One region of the Pseudarthrobacter sp. NIBRBAC000502770 genome, then DNA from elsewhere that is predicted to be linked to it. Evidence: riboswitches for the same ligand, from Rfam matches in the RefSeq annotation. Region 1 holds a riboswitch; the other holds the start of a gene.

Evidence for each region. Region 1 has a riboswitch for glycine ahead of gcvP (aminomethyl-transferring glycine dehydrogenase). Riboswitches for the same ligand answer to the same signal wherever they lie in the genome.
Region 2: linked by a shared signal. The riboswitch ahead of gcvP (aminomethyl-transferring glycine dehydrogenase) and the one ahead of gcvP (aminomethyl-transferring glycine dehydrogenase) in region 1 are both predicted to bind glycine.

Annotation. Positions count from the first base shown of each region.
Region 1 is NZ_CP041198.1:4,217,404-4,226,154, forward strand. Features, by position in the region: gene NIBR502770_RS20080 (L-serine ammonia-lyase) at 1-973, opposite strand, end outside; gene glyA (serine hydroxymethyltransferase) at 1,262-2,584, opposite strand; gene gcvH (glycine cleavage system protein GcvH) at 2,581-2,964, opposite strand; gene gcvT (glycine cleavage system aminomethyltransferase GcvT) at 3,011-4,123, opposite strand; gene gcvP (aminomethyl-transferring glycine dehydrogenase) at 4,134-6,986, opposite strand; glycine riboswitch at 7,140-7,239, opposite strand; glycine riboswitch at 7,552-7,649, shown strand; gene cycA (D-serine/D-alanine/glycine transporter) at 7,803-8,751, shown strand, end outside.
Region 2 is NZ_CP041198.1:242,914-251,664, reverse strand. Features, by position in the region: gene gcvT (glycine cleavage system aminomethyltransferase GcvT) at 1-172, opposite strand, end outside; gene gcvP (aminomethyl-transferring glycine dehydrogenase) at 183-3,044, opposite strand; glycine riboswitch at 3,237-3,334, opposite strand; gene NIBR502770_RS01545 (TetR/AcrR family transcriptional regulator) at 3,426-3,962, opposite strand; gene NIBR502770_RS01540 (MFS transporter) at 4,045-5,601, shown strand; gene NIBR502770_RS01535 (Dps family protein) at 5,689-6,168, opposite strand; gene NIBR502770_RS01530 (APC family permease) at 6,390-7,946, shown strand; gene NIBR502770_RS01525 (hypothetical protein) at 8,017-8,565, opposite strand; gene NIBR502770_RS01520 (DUF4193 domain-containing protein) at 8,723-8,751, opposite strand, start outside.

The sequences.
Region 1 (8,751 bases):
TGCCCGGGGCGAAATGCAGGGCGTAGAACAACACCGCGGGGATGATCCCGGCCGCCCCGTTCGTGGGCGCGGTGACCACCCGGCCGCCGGAGGCGTTTTCCTCGTTCACGGCCAACGCCACCAAGTTAACCCACTCCTGCCAGTACCGTGGGTCGTAGTGGTCCTGCCCGTCCTGCCCGTCCTGGCCGGTGTCTTCGGGGCGGGCGGTTTCCTTCTTCAACCGCTCGTACCAGTCAGGGGCGCGGCGGCGGACCTTCAACCCGCCCGGCAGCACCCCTTCGCGTTTGAGCGAGGTCTGCACGCAGTTCTCCATCACGGACCAGATGTGCAGCAGCCCCGCACGGATCTCCTCCCCCGAGCGGGAGGCCAACTCGTTCGTGAACATCACGTCGGCGATGCCCAGCCCGGTCACCGCGCAGTGCGCCAACAACTCCGCCGCGGTCCGGAACGGCAGCGGCAGCCCGTCCTTGGACGCGTCCAGTTCCTGCTGCGCCGCGTCCTCCTCCCCCTCCCGGACGATGAACCCGCCACCGACCGAGAAGAACGTCGCCGCGTGCACCACCGAACCCTGCGCGTCGGTGACCGTGAACGTCATCCCGTTCGTGTGCCGCGGCAGCACCGTCAACGGCCGCAACACCATGTCCTTCACCCCATACGGCAGCGCCACCGACCCGGCCAGGTTCAGGACCCCGGTCTCCGCGATCGAGGCCAGCCGCTCCTCGACCTCTTCGGGCAGGATCAACTCCGGATGGAACCCCTCCAAGCCCAGCAGGACCGCCGTCATCGTCCCATGCCCGTGCCCCGTCGCTGCCAACGACCCATACAAATCCACCCGCAACCCCGCCACCGCAGCCAGTTTCCCCGAGGCCTTGAGCTCCTCAGCGAACACAGCAGCAGCCCGCATCGGCCCCACAGTATGCGAAGACGACGGGCCAATCCCGATCGAAAAAAGATCAAAGACTCCGACTGCCATAACTAAATCCTTACTGAAACTGTGGTTCGGTTGGTGTGGCCGGGCTGGGGTGGAGCGGGCAGGACATCCTCTGCGTGCTCGGTCGCGAAGACGCCCGCTAAGCGGACGTGACGCTCCCTTAGACGCACGCTGCCGGATGCCCCGCCCACTCCGAGGGTCTGTCACCAAGGCGACATGCCCACGAGGGGACGGCGGAGCCGGACTTTTCGAAAGCCTGCGTCAAAGCGACGAAGGAGCAGCAGGCGTGAAAATGTCCGGTCCGCCGGGCCCGTTAGCGATCACGATCCCTTAGGACAGGGGTGCCACGCCCGGGTAGAGCGGGTGGGCTGCTGCGAGTGCTTCGACGCGGTGACGGAGCCCCGAAAGGTCCGCGTCGGCGTCGGCAATCAAGGCCTCGGCGATGATGTCGGCTACCTCGCGGAAGGCAGCCTCACCGAAGCCACGGGTGGCCAGGGCGGGGGTGCCGATGCGCAGGCCCGATGTCACCATCGGCGGACGCGGATCGAACGGGACGGCGTTGCGGTTGACCGTGATGTCGATCGCGGCGAGGCGGTCTTCCGCCTGCTGGCCGTCGAGTTCGCAGTTGCGCAGGTCCACCAGGACCAGGTGAACGTCCGTCCCGCCGGACACCACGCTGATGCCCTTTGCGGTGACGTCCGGCTGGACCAGGCGCTCGGCGAGGATGGATGCGCCGAGCAGGACGCGTTCCTGCCTCTCCTTGAACTCGGGGGACGCTGCGATCTTGAACGCCACGGCCTTGCCGGCAATGACGTGCTCCAGGGGGCCGCCCTGCTGGCCGGGGAAGACAGCCGAGTTGATCTTCTTGGCGATGTCGGCGTCGTTGGAGAGGATGATGCCGCCGCGCGGACCGGCGAGGGTCTTGTGCGTGGTGGACGTTACTACGTGGGCGTGCGGCACCGGGCTGGGGTGCAGTCCGGCTGCCACGAGGCCGGCGAAGTGCGCCATGTCCACCATGAGGTAGGCGCCCACAAGGTCGGCGATGCGGCGGAACTCCGCGAAGTCCAGCTGGCGGGCGTAAGCCGACCAGCCGGCAACGATGAGCTGCGGCTTCGTTTCCAGCGCCAGCCGTTCCACTTCTGCCATGTCGATCGTGTGGGTGTCTTCGCGGACCTGGTATGGGACCACGTTGTAGAGCTTGCCGGAAAAGTTGATCCGCATGCCGTGGGTCAGATGGCCGCCGTGGGCCAGGTTCAGGCCCATGATGGTGTCGCCGGGCTTGATCAGCGCGTGCATCACCGAGGCGTTGGCCTGGGCGCCGGAGTGCGGCTGCACGTTGGCGAACCCGGCGCCGAAGAGCGCCTTGACCCGGTCGATGGCGAGCTGCTCGGTGACGTCCACGTGCTCGCAGCCACCGTAGTAGCGCTTGCCCGGGTAGCCTTCGGCGTACTTGTTGGTCAGGACGGAGCCCTGCGCCTGCATCACGGCCACGGCGGTGTGGTTCTCCGAGGCGATCATTTCCAGGCCCTCACGCTGGCGGCCCAATTCGTCGTCGATCTTGGCGGCGATTTCGGGGTCCAACGCGGACAGGTCCGCGTTGAGGCTGGGGGAGACTACCTGCTCGAACACTGCGGTGTCAGCGGGGGCACTCACAGTTCGCCGCCGTTCGCTTCGGCGTATTCCTCTGCGGACAGCAGCGGGCCCTCTTCGGTGACGGTGACCTTGAAGAGCCAGCCGGCGCCGTACGGATCGTTGTTGATCACGGCAGGGTCGCTGACGACGTCGTCGTTGACTTCCGTGACCTCGCCCGTGACGGGGGAGTACAGGTCCGAGACGGACTTGGTGGACTCGATCTCGCCACAGGTCTCGCCGGCCGTCACGGTGGAGCCAACCTCGGGCAGGTCAACGTAGACGATGTCGCCCAGTGCTTCGGCGGCGACAGCGGACACGCCAACCACGGACGGGCCGGAGCCGTCAGCGGCGATCCATTCGTGCTCGGCGGAATACTTCAGTTCGGCGGCAACTTTAGCCATGGTGTTTTTCCTTAAGTTTGGGGTTCAAGAGTGGGGAAGCGCGAAGCTACTTTTGGCGCTTGTAGAACGGCAGGGCGACAACCTCGAAGGGCTCGGCCTTGCCGCGCAGGTCCACGTCCAGGGGGGTGCCCAGCCCGGCGTGCTCGACGTCGACGTAGGCCAGTGCTACAGGGTAGCCGAGGGTGGGGCTGGGCTGGCCGGAGGTCACCTCGCCCACCACGTTGCCGTCCTTGAGGACCGGGTAGCCGCCACGGCCGGCGCGGCGGCCGAGGCCCTTCAGGCCCACGAGCTTCCGCTTGGAACCGGCTTCCTTCGCAGCTTCCAGGGCGGAGCGGCCCACGAAGTCGCCTTCCTTGGACTTGAGCGCCACGACGGGGCCCAGGCCGGCGTCGAACGGTGAACGTTCCAGGGACAGCTCATTGCCATAGAGCGGCATGCCGGCCTCGAGGCGGAGTGAGTCGCGGGACGCAAGACCGCACGGGATGATGCCAAACTCTTCGCCGGCTTCGGCCACCTTGGCCCACAGGTTCGCGGCGTCGGCGTTCGGAATGAACAGTTCGAAGCCGTCCTCGCCGGTGTAGCCCGTCCGGGCCAGGATGACATTGTGGCCGGCGATGGTCAGCTCGTTGAACGCGTAGTACTTCAGGCCGGTGACCAGGGCGTGCTGGGATTCATCCGTGAGCTTGAGCAGGATGGCCTCGGCGTTGGGTCCCTGGACTGCGACGAGGGAGGTGGCCGACGAAGCGTCCTCCACCTTGACGTCGAAGTTAACTGCCCGTTCGGCGAGGGCTGCCGCCACGGTGGGGGCGTTGCCGGCGTTGGGGACCACCAGGTATTTTTCGTCGCCGAAACGGTAAGTGATGAGGTCGTCGATGATGCCGCCGTCCTCGTTGCAGATCAGCGAGTACTTGGCCTTGCCATCCGCGATGGCGGACAACTTGCCCACCAGGGCGTAATCCAGGAAGGCGCCGGCTTCGGGGCCGGTGACCCAGACTTCGCCCATGTGGGAGAGATCGAACAGGCCCGCAGCTTTGCGGACGGCGTGGTGCTCGGCCAGTTCGGAGCTGTACTTGAGCGGCATCTGCCAGCCGCCGAAGTCGGTGAAGGAAGCGCCCAGGTTCTTGTGCTCTTCGTAGAGAGCCGTGTAGTTCTCAGTCATTGGGGGATCCTTAGTTTTCGAACTCGGACAGCGGCGGGCAGGAGCAGATCAGGTTCCGGTCTCCACCGGCGCCGTCGATCCGGCCCACCGGCGGGAAGTACTTGTCCTGCTTGAGGTGGTGGACGGGGAAGACAGCCTGTTCGCGGCTGTACTGCCGGGTCCATTCGGAGTTCACGACGGCGGACGCGGTGTGGGGTGCGTTGCGCAGCGGGGAGTCCTGGACAGAGAAGTCGCCGTTGGCCACCTGGTCAATTTCCTTGCGGATGGTGATCATGGCCTCGATGAAGCGGTCGATCTCGGCCAGGTCCTCGGACTCGGTGGGCTCCACCATCAGCGTGCCGGCCACCGGGAACGCCAGGGTGGGGGCGTGGAAACCGTAGTCGATGAGGCGCTTGGCCACATCCTCGGCGGTGACGCCGGTCTTGGCCGTGAGTTCGCGCAGGTCCAGGATGCATTCGTGCGCCACGAGGCCACCTTCGCCGGTGTAGAGGACCGGGAAGTAGTCGTTCAGGCGCACGGCGACGTAGTTCGCAGCGAGCAATGCTGCCTTGGTGGCCTCGGTCAGGCCTTCCCCGCCCATGAGCTTAACGTAGGCCCAGGAGATCGGGAGGACTCCGGCGGAGCCGAAGTTCGAGGCGCTGATGGCCACGCCGTGGCCTCCCTCATGCGCTGCCTTGTTGGCGTCGCCGGGCATGAACGGTGCCAGGTGGGCCTTCGCTGCCACGGGGCCGACGCCGGGTCCGCCGCCGCCGTGCGGGATGCAGAAGGTCTTGTGCAGGTTCAGGTGGGACACATCCCCGCCGAACTTGCCCGGCTGGGCCAGGCCGACCAGGGCGTTCAGGTTGGCTCCGTCAACGTAGACCTGGCCGCCGGCAGCATGGACGGCCTCGCAGATCTCGGTCACGTCCGCATCGTAGACGCCGTGGGTGGATGGGTAGGTGATCATGATCGCCGAGAGGACGTCCTTGTTCGCCTCGATCTTTGCGTACAGGTCCTCGTGGTCAATCGTTCCATCCGCGGCCGTGGCAACGACGACGACCTTCATGCCGGCCAGGACGGCGGAGGCGGCGTTGGTGCCGTGGGCCGAGGCCGGGATCAGGCAGACGTTGCGCTGGGTGTCGCCGTTCGCGCGGTGGTAGCCGCGGATGGCCAGCAGGCCGGCGAGCTCGCCCTGGGACCCGGCGTTGGGCTGGAGGGACACCTGGTCGTAGCCGGTGATTTCCGCCAAGTCGGCTTCCAGGCCACTGATCAGTTCACGCCAGCCTTCGGTCTGGGAGTCCGGGGCGAAGGGGTGGATGGAGGCGAACTCCGGCCAGGAGATGGCTTCCATCTCGGCGGTGGCATTCAGCTTCATGGTGCACGAGCCCAGCGGGATCATGGTGCGGTCCAGCGCGAGGTCCCGGTCAGAGAGCTTGCGGATGTAGCGCAGGAGCTGGGTTTCGGACCGGTGGGTGTTGAACACCGGGTGCTGCATGTACTCGGAGGTGCGGAGCACCTCTGCGGGCAGTTCGAAGCCCTCGGCGTCCACCACGGGGCCGGCACCGAAGGCGACGGCGATCGCGGACAGGATTTCCGGCGTCGTGGTTTCATCCACGGACACGCCGATGGTGTCGGCATCAATATGCCGCAGGTTGATCCCGCGTGCTTCAGCAGCGGTGATGACCTTGGCGGCCTTGCCGGGAACGGAGACAGTGACCGTGTCGAAGAACGTCTCAGTGGCCAGTTCCCGGCCTGCGACCTTGAGGGTGGTGGCCAGGGCGCGGGAGTTGTTGTGGACGCGCTCGGCGATGGCCTTCAGTCCGTCCGGGCCGTGGTAGACGGCGTAGAAGGAGGACACGATGGCCAGCAGGGCCTGCGCGGTGCAGATGTTGGACGTGGCCTTTTCGCGGCGGATGTGCTGCTCGCGCGTCTGCAGCGCCAGGCGGTAGGCCGGGAGGCCGGCGTCGTCCTTGGAGACGCCCACCAGGCGGCCGGGCATGGAACGCTCCAGGCCCTTGGCCACGGCCATGTAGGCGGCGTGCGGGCCGCCGAAGAACAGCGGCACACCGAAACGCTGGGTGGAGCCGACGGCGATGTCGGCGCCCTGCTCGCCCGGAGGCGTGATCAGGGTCAGTGCCAGCAGGTCGGCAGCGACGGTAACCAGTGCGCCGCGTTCCTTGGCCTCGGCGATGACGCCTGCGTGGTTGAAGACGCGGCCGGAGGCGCCGGGCTGCTGGAGCACGATGCCGTTGATGTCGCCGTCGGGCAGGCCGTTGGACAGGTCGGCGACCTCAACCTCGAAGCCGAGCGCCTCGGCGCGGCCTTTGACGATGGCGATGGTCTGCGGCAGCACGTCGGCGTCCAGGACGGTCTTGCCGTCGCGGGCGTCCTTGTTCTTGTTGGCGCGGCGCATCATCAGCACGGCTTCGGCCACGGCGGTGGCTTCATCCAGCAGCGAGGCGTTGGCGATGGGCAGGCCCACGAGATCCTGGACCATGGTCTGGAAGTTCAGCAGCGCCTCGAGCCGGCCCTGGGAAATCTCGGGCTGGTACGGCGTGTAGGCGGTGTACCAGGCCGGGGCTTCCAGCACGTTCCGGCGGATCACTGCAGGCGTGACGGTGTCGTAGTAGCCCTGCCCGATCATCTGGACAGCGGTCTTGTTCTTGGCGGCGAGCCTGCGCAGTTCCGCAAGCACCTCAACCTCGCTCAGGGCGCCCTTGAGCGCGAGCGGCTTGGACTGGCGGATCGAATTGGGGACAGCGATGTCCACCAAACCGTCAACGCTGTCGTAGCCAACGGCCTTGAGCATGGTGTCGACGTCAGCCTGGCGGCGCGCACCAATGTGCCGGTCCGCGAAGGCAGACGGTTGGGATTGAATCGTCATGAGGAACTCCAGGATTGGCCGGCCACGAGTGGCTCGGCATGGATCGGGTCCCTCCCCGCTCTGTATTGGACCTGAGAGATTCCGCAAACCCAGCAAAGGCCTGCTTGCACCGTCGGTGAGTGCCGCCGGAGCAGCACTGCTTTCCAGAGTCGCCTCGCCGTGACGGTACATGGGCCTGAGAGATTCCTGGGGAGGATTTGCTCCTACGGCGCCTGCCCGGTGATGGCCGGGAGAACTCTCCCGCCACAGCTCGAAAGGCTTATTGAAATGTGGGTGATTCGGCTCACAAGTTACAGGATGGCGGCCCCGGGGAGCAAATCGGTCCGTCATGAAGCACGCAGGCGGGACCGTTAGGCAGATGCTGTCATGGCGGGCTTGACTTTTGTTCGTGACGGACACCACACTGAACCCCGTGATCCGGCCGGGCAGCGGAACTGGCCCAAAGAGCGCTGGGCGCTCCGTCGCCGGCTGTGATTACCGGAGGCCCAAAAATGCGCCGTGCGGCTGGAAAGCCCGCAGCGGATGCACTCCGATAACTGAACACTGATTTACCAATCAACGCTTTTGACCTGCGGCGGGAGAGCCCTGCCGGTACGTTCAGCAGGCGCCGTAGGAGCAAACCCTCCCCAGGAAACTCTCAGGCCCACGTACCGCCGCGGTGAGGCAACTCTGGAAAGCAGCCAGGCCCTGTCCTGGCTCACCGACGGTGCAAGCACGCCATCCCGGCGAGTGGAAACTCTCAGGTCCAAGACAGAGCGGGGAGGAAATCCAATCTTTGCGACACCCCGGGTGCCGCTCGAACGATGGAGTTCCTCAATGACGACCCATTCCCCGACGTCCCCCGGCGGCGGAGCCCCGCACCTGGAGCGGCAGCTCAGCAACCGCCACATCCAACTGATCGCCATCGGCGGCGCAATCGGCACTGGCCTGTTCATGGGTTCCGGCAAGACCATCTCGGCAGCCGGCCCCTCGGTGATCTTCGTATACATGATCATCGGTTTCATGCTGTTCTTCGTCATGCGTGCCATGGGTGAACTGCTGCTCAGCAACCTCAACTACAAGTCCTTCAGCGATTTCGCCGCAGACCTGCTGGGCCCGTGGGCCGGCTTCTTTACGGGCTGGACCTACTGGTTCTGCTGGGTCATCACCGGCATCGCCGATGTCATCGCCATCGCCGGCTACTCCCGGGAACTGTGGCCCGGGGTGCCCCTGTGGATCCCCGGCCTGGCCACCGTAGCCATCCTTCTCCTGCTGAACCTCACCACCGTCAAGGCCTTTGGCGAGACGGAGTTCTGGTTCGCGCTCATCAAGATCATTGCCATTGCTGCGCTGATCATCGTTGGCCTGTTCATGATCTTCACCGGTTTCCAGTCCGACGCCGGTCCTGCCACCTTCACCAACCTGTGGAGCCACGGCGGATTCTTCCCGAACGAGTTCATGGGCTTCGTGGCGGGCTTCCAGATCGCCGTCTTCGCCTTCGTGGGAATCGAACTGGTGGGCACCACCGCCGCCGAGGCCAAGAACCCGGAGCGGAACCTGCCCAAGGCCATCAACTCCATCCCCATCCGCGTGCTCCTCTTCTACGTAGGCGCCCTCATCATCCTGATGGCAGTCACCCCCTGGACCGAGTTCAGGGCCGGCCACAGCCCCTTCATCGCCATGTTCTCCCTGGCAGGCCTGGGCGCCGCAGCCACCATCGTCAACCTCGTGGTGCTTAGCTCCGCGATGTCCTCCGCGAACTCCGGCATCTACTCGACCTCCCGCA
Region 2 (8,751 bases), 430 kb from region 1:
CCCAGACTTCGCCCATGTGGGAGAGATCGAACAGGCCCGCAGCTTTGCGGACGGCGTGGTGCTCGGCCAGTTCGGAGCTGTACTTGAGCGGCATCTGCCAGCCGCCGAAGTCGGTGAAGGAAGCGCCCAGCTTCTTGTGCTCTTCGTAGAGAGCCGTGTAGTTCTCAGTCATTGGGGGATCCTTAGTTTTCGAACTCGGACAGCGGCGGGCAGGAGCAGATCAGGTTCCGGTCTCCACCGGCGCCGTCGATCCGGCCCACCGGCGGGAAGTACTTGTCCTGCTTGAGGTGGTGGACGGGGAAGACAGCCTGTTCGCGGCTGTACTGCCGGGTCCATTCGGAGTTCACGACGGCGGACGCGGTGTGGGGTGCGTTGCGCAGCGGGGAGTCCTGGACAGAGAAGTCGCCGTTGGCCACCTGGTCAATTTCCTTGCGGATGGTGATCATGGCCTCGATGAAGCGGTCGATCTCGGCCAGGTCCTCGGACTCGGTGGGCTCCACCATCAGCGTGCCGGCCACCGGGAACGCCAGGGTGGGGGCGTGGAAACCGTAGTCGATGAGGCGCTTGGCCACATCCTCGGCGGTGACGCCGGTCTTGGCCGTGAGTTCGCGCAGGTCCAGGATGCATTCATGCGCCACGAGGCCACCTTCGCCGGTGTAGAGGACCGGGAAGTAGTCGTTCAGCCTGGCAGCGACGTAGTTGGCCGCCAGCAGCGCGGACTTGGTGGCCTGAGTCAGGCCTTCCCCGCCCATGAGCTTCACGTAGGCCCAGGAGATCGGCAGCACACCCGCCGAACCGAACCGGCACGCCGAGATGGCTACCCCGTGGCCTTCCTCATGCGCTGCCTTGTTCGCGTCGCCGGGCATGAACGGTGCCAGGTGGGCCTTCGCCGCGACCGGCCCGACGCCGGGTCCCCCGCCGCCGTGCGGGATGCAGAAGGTCTTGTGCAGGTTCAGGTGGGACACATCCCCGCCGAACTTGCCCGGCTGGGCCAGGCCCACCAGGGCGTTCAGGTTGGCGCCGTCAACGTAGACCTGGCCGCCGGCAGCGTGCACGGCCTCGCAGATCTCGGTCACGTCCGCATCGTAGACGCCGTGGGTGGACGGGTAGGTGATCATGATGCAGGACAGGACGTCCTTGTTCGCCTCGATCTTGGCCGTCAGGTCATCGTGATCAATCGTGCCGTCCGCGGCGGTGGCAACCACTACGACCTTCATGCCGGCCAGGACGGCGGAGGCAGCGTTGGTGCCATGGGCCGAGGCCGGGATCAGGCAGACGTTGCGCTGCTGCTCGCCGCGGGAGTGGTGGTACCCGCGGATAGCCAGCAGCCCGGCCAGTTCGCCCTGGGAGCCCGCGTTGGGCTGGATGGACACCTGGTCATACCCGGTGATTTCCGCCAAGTCGGCTTCCAGGTCCGCGATGAGTTCGCGCCAGCCTTCGGTCTGGGAGTCCGGGGCGAAGGGGTGGATGGAGGCAAACTCCGGCCAGGAGATGGCTTCCATCTCGGCGGTGGCGTTCAGCTTCATGGTGCACGAGCCCAGCGGGATCATGGTGCGGTCCAGCGCCAGGTCCCGGTCCGACAGCTTCCGGATGTAGCGCAGGAGCTGGGTTTCGGACCGGTACGTGTTGAAGACCGGGTGCTGCAGGTAGTCGGTGGAACGCTCCACGGCGGCCTCCAGCCCAAAGCCCTGGCCCTCGCCGCGGATCCCGGCAACGGTGGCGCCAAAGACGTCGGCAACCTCGGCGACGATGGCCGGCGTCGTGGTTTCATCCAGGGAAATGCCCACGGTGTCGGCATCAATATGCCGCAGGTTGATCCCGCGTGCTTCGGCGGCGGCGACAATCGCGGCAGCGCGTCCCGGGACCCGGACCGTCAGGGTGTCGAAAAAGCTCGTGTGCAGCACCTCCACGCCGGCACCCGCCAGCGAGGCCGCCAGTGTTCGCGCGTGGCCGTGGGCGGTTTCCGCGATCGCCTTCAGCCCGTCGGGGCCGTGGTAGACGGCGTACGTGGAGGAGACGATGGCCAGAAGGGCCTGCGCGGTGCAGATGTTGGACGTGGCCTTTTCGCGGCGGATGTGCTGCTCGCGCGTCTGCAGCGCGAGGCGGTACGCGGGCATCCCTGCGTCGTCCTTGGACACGCCCACCAGGCGGCCGGGCAACGAACGCTCCAGGCCCTTGCGGACGGCCATGTAGGCGGCGTGCGGCCCGCCGAAGAACAGCGGCACCCCGAAACGCTGCGTGGAGCCGACGGCGATGTCGGCGCCCTGCTCGCCCGGAGGCGTTATCAGGGTCAGGGCCAGCAGGTCCGCGGCCACGGTAACCAGCGCACCGCGGTCCTTCGCCGCCGCAATGGTGGCGGACTGATCCCAGACCCGGCCTGAGGCGCCGGGCTGCTGGAGCACGATCCCGTTGATCGCACCTTCAGGGAGGCCCTTGGACAGGTCGGCAACCTCAACCTCGAAGCCGAGCGCCTCGGCGCGGCCCTTGACGATGGCAATGGTCTGCGGCAGCACGTCAATGTCCAGGACGGTCTTGCCGTCGTGGGCGTCTTTGGTCTTGTTGGCGCGGCGCATGAGCAGCACCGCTTCGGCCACGGCGGTGGCTTCATCGAGCAGGGAGGCGTTGGCGATGGGCAGGCCCACCAGGTCCTGGACCATGGTCTGGAAGTTCAGGAGTGCCTCAAGCCGGCCCTGGGAAATTTCGGGCTGGTACGGGGTGTAGGCGGTGTACCAGGCCGGGGCCTCGAGGATGTTCCGGCGGATCACGGCAGGGGTGATGGTGTCGTAGTAGCCCTGGCCAATCATCTGGACCGCGGTCTTGTTCTTGGCGGCCAGCCGGCGCAATTCAGCAAGCACCTCAACCTCACTGAGGGCATCCTGCAGGCGGAGGGCCGTGTCCTGGCGGATGACCTTGGGCACGGCGGTGTCCACCAGGGAATCGACCGTGCCGTAGCCCACGGCTTTGAGCATGGTGTCGACGTCGTCCTGGCGGCGTGCGCCAATGTGGCGGTCTACGAAGGTGGTGGAGGCTGGGGTAACCGACACGAAGGAACTCCATTTATTCAGGCGGCGCAGGGTACGCCACAGCTATTCGGGTCCCTCCCCGCTCTGTATTGGACCTGAGAGTTTCCGCGTCGCCTGCCTGCGCAGGAACCGCTTGCACCGTCGGTGAGCACAACAGCCGTTCCGCTTCCCCCAAGGGAGGCCGGACAACTGCCTGCTGCTTTCCAGAGGTGCCTCGCCGCGGCGGTACAGGGGCCTGCGAGATTCCTGGGGAGGATTTGCTCCTACGGCGCCTGCCTGTACTTCCGGCAGAACTCTCCCGCCGCAGATCAAAGGCTATTCATTTGTTGGATCATGACGGCCGGTGACAGCCCTCACAACTCTCCATTGTCCTACGCCAGAAGCCCTCCGGCAAATGGAAAACTACCTGCGGAGCCGTTCCAACGCGGCCAGGAGTTCCTCCACGTCAGCGGCTGCTCCGCCTTCCGGCGCAGGGCCCACGGAAAGCATGGCATTGAAGTACAAACCGTCACCCATATACAGGACAGCCCTGGCCAGGCCGGGCCCCACATCCGCAGCAATCTCGTCCAGCCACCGCTGCTGGATGGCGGCGAACCGGCGGCGGGTCTCCTCATGCGCCACCTCGGCAAGCCGCGTGGCGGCCACAATGACCCGGTCCAGAGGAGTATCCGCCCAGACAGAGGAACGGATGAAATACGCGGCGGCACCTTCGCTGGCCGAAGCCATCGCGTCGGCATCCGCCTTGGCCAACCCCTCAAGGCGGTCCAGCAGCACGGCGATGAGCGCTTCCTTGTTGGGAAAGTGGTAGAGGAGGCCACCTTTGGACACCCCGGCCTTACGGGCTACGGCGTCGAGGGTTGCAGCGCGCTCCCCCACTTCGATCAGCAGGGACTCGAAGGCGTCAAGGACCGCATCACGGGCTACAGGCTTTCGGGGCATGCCTTCCATCATGCCCTCCACCGGCAGGGAAGAAGGAATGCTTCGGTTTCAAACTATACCGTCCAGACGGTACAGTTATTACATGACGACCTCCATTCGCCCGGCCTCCTTACAAAGGGACAGCTCCGCCATGCGGCCACCGTGGCGGGATTGGCTCGCGTTGGGGCTGCTGATGTTTCCCGTGCTGCTGGTGGCAGTGGACAATACCGCCCTGACCTTCGCCCTGCCCGCCATCGCCCGCGCCCTGGAACCGACGGGCCTGCAGCTGCTGTGGATCGTGGACGCCTATCCACTGGTCCTGGCAGGGCTGCTGGTATCAATGGGAAGCCTCGGCGACCGGATTGGGCGGCGGCGGCTGCTGGTCGTCGGCAGCCTGGGCTTCGCAGGGCTGTCCGCCGCCACGGCATTCGCGCCCACCCCGGAGTGGCTGATCGCCGGCCGCGCGGCGCTCGGGTTCTTCGGCGCCATGCTGATGCCGTCCACCTTGTCGCTGATCCGGAACATTTTCCCGGAGCCCAACCGCCGGCGGATGGCCATTGCCATCTGGGCTGCCGGATTCTCCGGCGGCGCCGCCCTGGGCCCCATCCTCGGTGGATGGCTGGTGGAGCACTTCTGGTGGGGTGCCGTGTTCCTGGTGGCCGTGCCACTCATGCTGCCCCTGCTGGCGCTGGGGCCGGCCTTCATTCCGGAGTCCAGGGATCCCGCGCCGGGAAGAGCGGACATTCCCAGCGTCCTGCTATCCATGCTGGTCATGGTGCCCGCGGTCTACGGCGTAAAGTCAGTAGCCACCGAAGGTCCGGGGCCGGCCGGGCTGGGAAGCATAGCCTTCGGCCTGGCCATGGGCATTGTGTTCGTGCGGCGCCAGCACCGGCTGGAGCACCCGCTGCTGGACATGTCACTATTCCGCAACAGGGTGTTCAGCATGGCCATCAGCGCCAACGTTTTGGCCCTGTTTTCCTTCAACGGGTTCATCCTTTTCCTTGCCCAGCACCTCCAACTCCTGGAGGGGATGACACCGTCGGCGGCGGGCATTGCCATGCTCCCGGCCCTGGCAGCCACAGTGACGGCAGGGCTGGTGGTGGTCCCGCTGGTCCGGAAGGTGCGTCCGGGGTACGTCGTGGCCGCGGGCCTGTCCTTCAGTGCCGTGGGCTACAGCATGGTGGCCTTCGGTAACGACGGCGGGGGCCCGCCCCTGCTGCTGGCAGCATTGCTGGTCCTGGCGCTGGGCGTAGGCACGGCGGAAACCATCTCGAACGACCTCATCCTCGGCTCGGCCCCGCCGGCGAAATCCGGCGCTGCGGCAGCGATTTCCGAGACGGGCTACGAGGTGGGATCGCTGCTGGGGACTGCGGTGCTGGGCTCCATCCTGACCGCGTCCTACCAGCAGAACCTCCGGCTGCCGGCGGGGCTGGAGGCCATGCTGCCCGGAACCTCGCTGCACAACGCCAGGGAAACGCTGGCCGGTGCGGTGGACGCAGCCAACCTGGTGCCGGCACCGCTCGCCGGAGCCCTCAAGGACGCTGCGGCGGCCGCCTTCGATTCCGGCGTGCACGTTACGGCGGCAATTGGGCTGGTCCTCATGGCGACGGCGGCAGTGCTCGCCGCCGTCGTCCTCCGGGAAGTGCCCAAAGCGGCTTAGCGGAACATCCGCAGTATTGCCCGGACAACAGCCAGGCGTCCGGCGCGGCGGGATCCGCCGGTGCCGGACGCCCGTGTGGACTGCCCGCTACTTGGAGTCGGCCGCGGTGACCTTGGCGGTGGGCTTCATGTTTTCCGCCTGCACCATCCAGGCGAACTGCTCCAGCCGCGCGATGAACTCGTGCAGGAGGTCCGCGGAGGTGGGGTCTTCCTCATCCACTTCGTCATGGACCTTGCGCATGGTGCCCACGGCTGCCTCCATGGCAGCGACGATCCGCTCGATGGCATCCGCGGTGCTGATCAGCCCTTCCGGGAACTGGGCCAGGCTGGTGGTCTCGGCAACGGTGGCGCTGCGGCCGTCGGGAAGCGCGTGCAGGGCGCGCATGCGCTCGGCGGTGTCGTCGGCGAACTGGCGGGCAGCGTCCACAATCTCGTCAAGCTGCAGATGAAGGTCGCGGAAGTTGGTGCCCACGATGTTCCAGTGCGCCTGCTTGCCCTGAACATGGAGCTCGATCAGGTCCGCCAGGACGGCCTGCAGGTTGTTGGTCAGTGTCGGTGAAGCTTTCATGCATCCTCCTCAATTGGTCCAGTACGGCAGACGCTACCAGCCCCGAACGGCGCGGCGGCAGGGCAAAAGGCAATTTCTCAGTGAGCTTACTAATTTCGGAAACCAGTCATAAACGAATGTGATTCATATTGCGTCTTGCATCACAGGCGGGGCACCCCCATACTAAATGAACGCCATTCATATAGTGACCTCCGTCTCACAGCCTTCCAGAAAGTGGTGCCATGACAGAGACAATCCGCACCAGTACTGCCAAACCCGGCCCGCACGCGCACGCGCCCTCCGCGGACGGCGTCAGCGCCAAGGGACTCAAGGGCGGCCAGCTCGGGCTCCTGGCCGTCGTCGTCCTGGGTATTTCCACCATTGCCCCCGCCTACACCCTCACCAGCGCACTTGGACCCACCGTCAATGAAGCCGGCCTGCAGCTGCCCGTCATTTTCCTCATTGGGTTCATCCCCATGATCCTGGTCTCGCTCGCCTACCGGGAGCTCAACGCCGACTCCCCGGACAGCGGCACCACTTTCACCTGGGTGACCAAGGCCTTCGGTCCGTGGATCGGCTGGATGGGCGGGTGGGGCCTGCTCGCCGCCAACATCATCGTGCTGTCCAACCTGGCCGGCGTCGCCGTCGACTTCTTCTACCTTTTCCTCTCCCAGCTCACCGGCTCCCCCGAACTGGCGGACCTCGCGGACAACAAGGCGTTGAACGTCATCACCTGCTTTGTCTTCGTGGCGCTGGCCGTCTGGGTCAGCTACCGCGGCCTGCACACCACCAAGCTGGTGCAATACAGCCTGGTGGGCTTCCAGCTGCTGGTGCTGGGCCTGTTCGTGGCCATGGCCTTCGCCAACTGGTCCACCTCGGAAACAGCAATCCCGTTCAGCTGGGACTGGTTCGACGTCACCAAGATCGAGACGTTCGGACAGATCGCCGCCGGCATCTCCCTCTCAATTTTCGTGTACTGGGGCTGGGATGTCTGCCTGACGGTCAACGAGGAAACAGCCAACGGCAAGAAGACCGCCGGCGTGGCCGGTACCCTGACCGCCGTCATCGTCCTTGCCATCTACCTGCTGGTCAGCATCGCCACCATGATGTTCGCCGGCGTCGGCGATACCGGGAACGGGTTGAACAACGCCGAGAACCACGAGAACATCTTCACGGCGCTGGCCTCCCCCATCATGGGCCCGTTCGCCATCCTGATGTCCCTGGCCGTGCTGTCCAGCTCCGCCGCGTCCCTGCAGTCAACCTTCATGTCGCCCTCGCGCAGCCTGCTGGCCATGGCACACTACGGCGCGCTGCCGGCACCCTTCAGCCGCATCAGCAGCAAGTTCTCCACGCCGGGCTTCGCCACCATCGCCGCCGGCGTCATGTCTGCGGGGTTCTACGCAGTCATGCATGTGGTCAGCGAGAACGTCCTGAACGACACCATCCTGGCCCTGGGCCTGATGATCTGCTTCTATTACGGGCTCACCGCCTTGGCCTGCACGTGGTACTTCCGCCACAGCCTGTTCAACAGCATGCGGCACTTCGTGCTGCGGCTGGTGTGCCCGGTGATGGGCGGCGTGGGGCTGTTCGTAGTATTCGTCCAGACCGCCATGGACAGCCTGGCACCTGAGTTTGGCAGCGGTTCAGAGGTGTTTGGCATAGGCCTGGTATTCATCCTGGGCGTCGGCATCCTGGCCCTGGGCGCCGTGGTCATGCTGGTCATGTCCCGTACGCACCCGGGCTTCTTCCGCGGCGAAACCCTCAAGCAGGACACCCCCGCACTGGTGGTTCCGGAATAACTTCCAACCCAAAAGGTGCCGCGCCCCCACCGGGGCCCGGCACCTTTTCGGTGTGGCGGCGACGGACGGCTCACCAGTAGTGCGCCACGTCGATGACCAGGCGGGAGCCGGCGCCCGGACCGTCAAGGGCGAACACCCGGAACGGGAGGCGGGCACGGACGCCCACGCCGATGGTGGACTGGCCCTCGAAGCTTCCGGCCCAGACCACCTGGCGGAAGGTCTGGTATCCGGAAACGTCGGAGAGCCCGGCCTTGTCGGCGGGTGTGTAGGTGGGCTGGCCGTTGGCGTCGTAGGCAGGCGCTTTGACGACGACCTGCAGCCGGGCGCCGCCCCGGGTGGGCACGATTGCGCCCGAGCCGTCCTGGATGACCTGCGGGACGTAGCGCACGGTGTAGCCGGGGGCCGGCGCGCCGCCCAGGTCAACCACCAGCCGGTCAAAGCAATAGTGCTGCCCGGTCCGGACGTTCGTCACGGGCACGCGGCCCGTGGCGCCGTCCGACTTGATCAGCGAACCCCATGTGAGTCCGCAGTAGGGAGCCGCGGAGGCGGGCCCCTCGACGACGATTCCCAGCCCGACCGCCAGCAGGATGGCCGCGAGCCAGATGGAGAACTTTTTCATTGTGGTGCCACCCAAAATAAGGGCTATTGGATGCTTCCAGCGTAGGAGCGTTGGCGGGCGGAAACGAGGTCCATTTTGATAACGACGGCGTCCGGGGACAAAGAAGCGCCGGCCACCTCGGGTGAGGTGGCCGGCGCCGGGAAACCAGGATGGGATTCTAGCCTTCGCAGTCGCGGCAGTACTTCA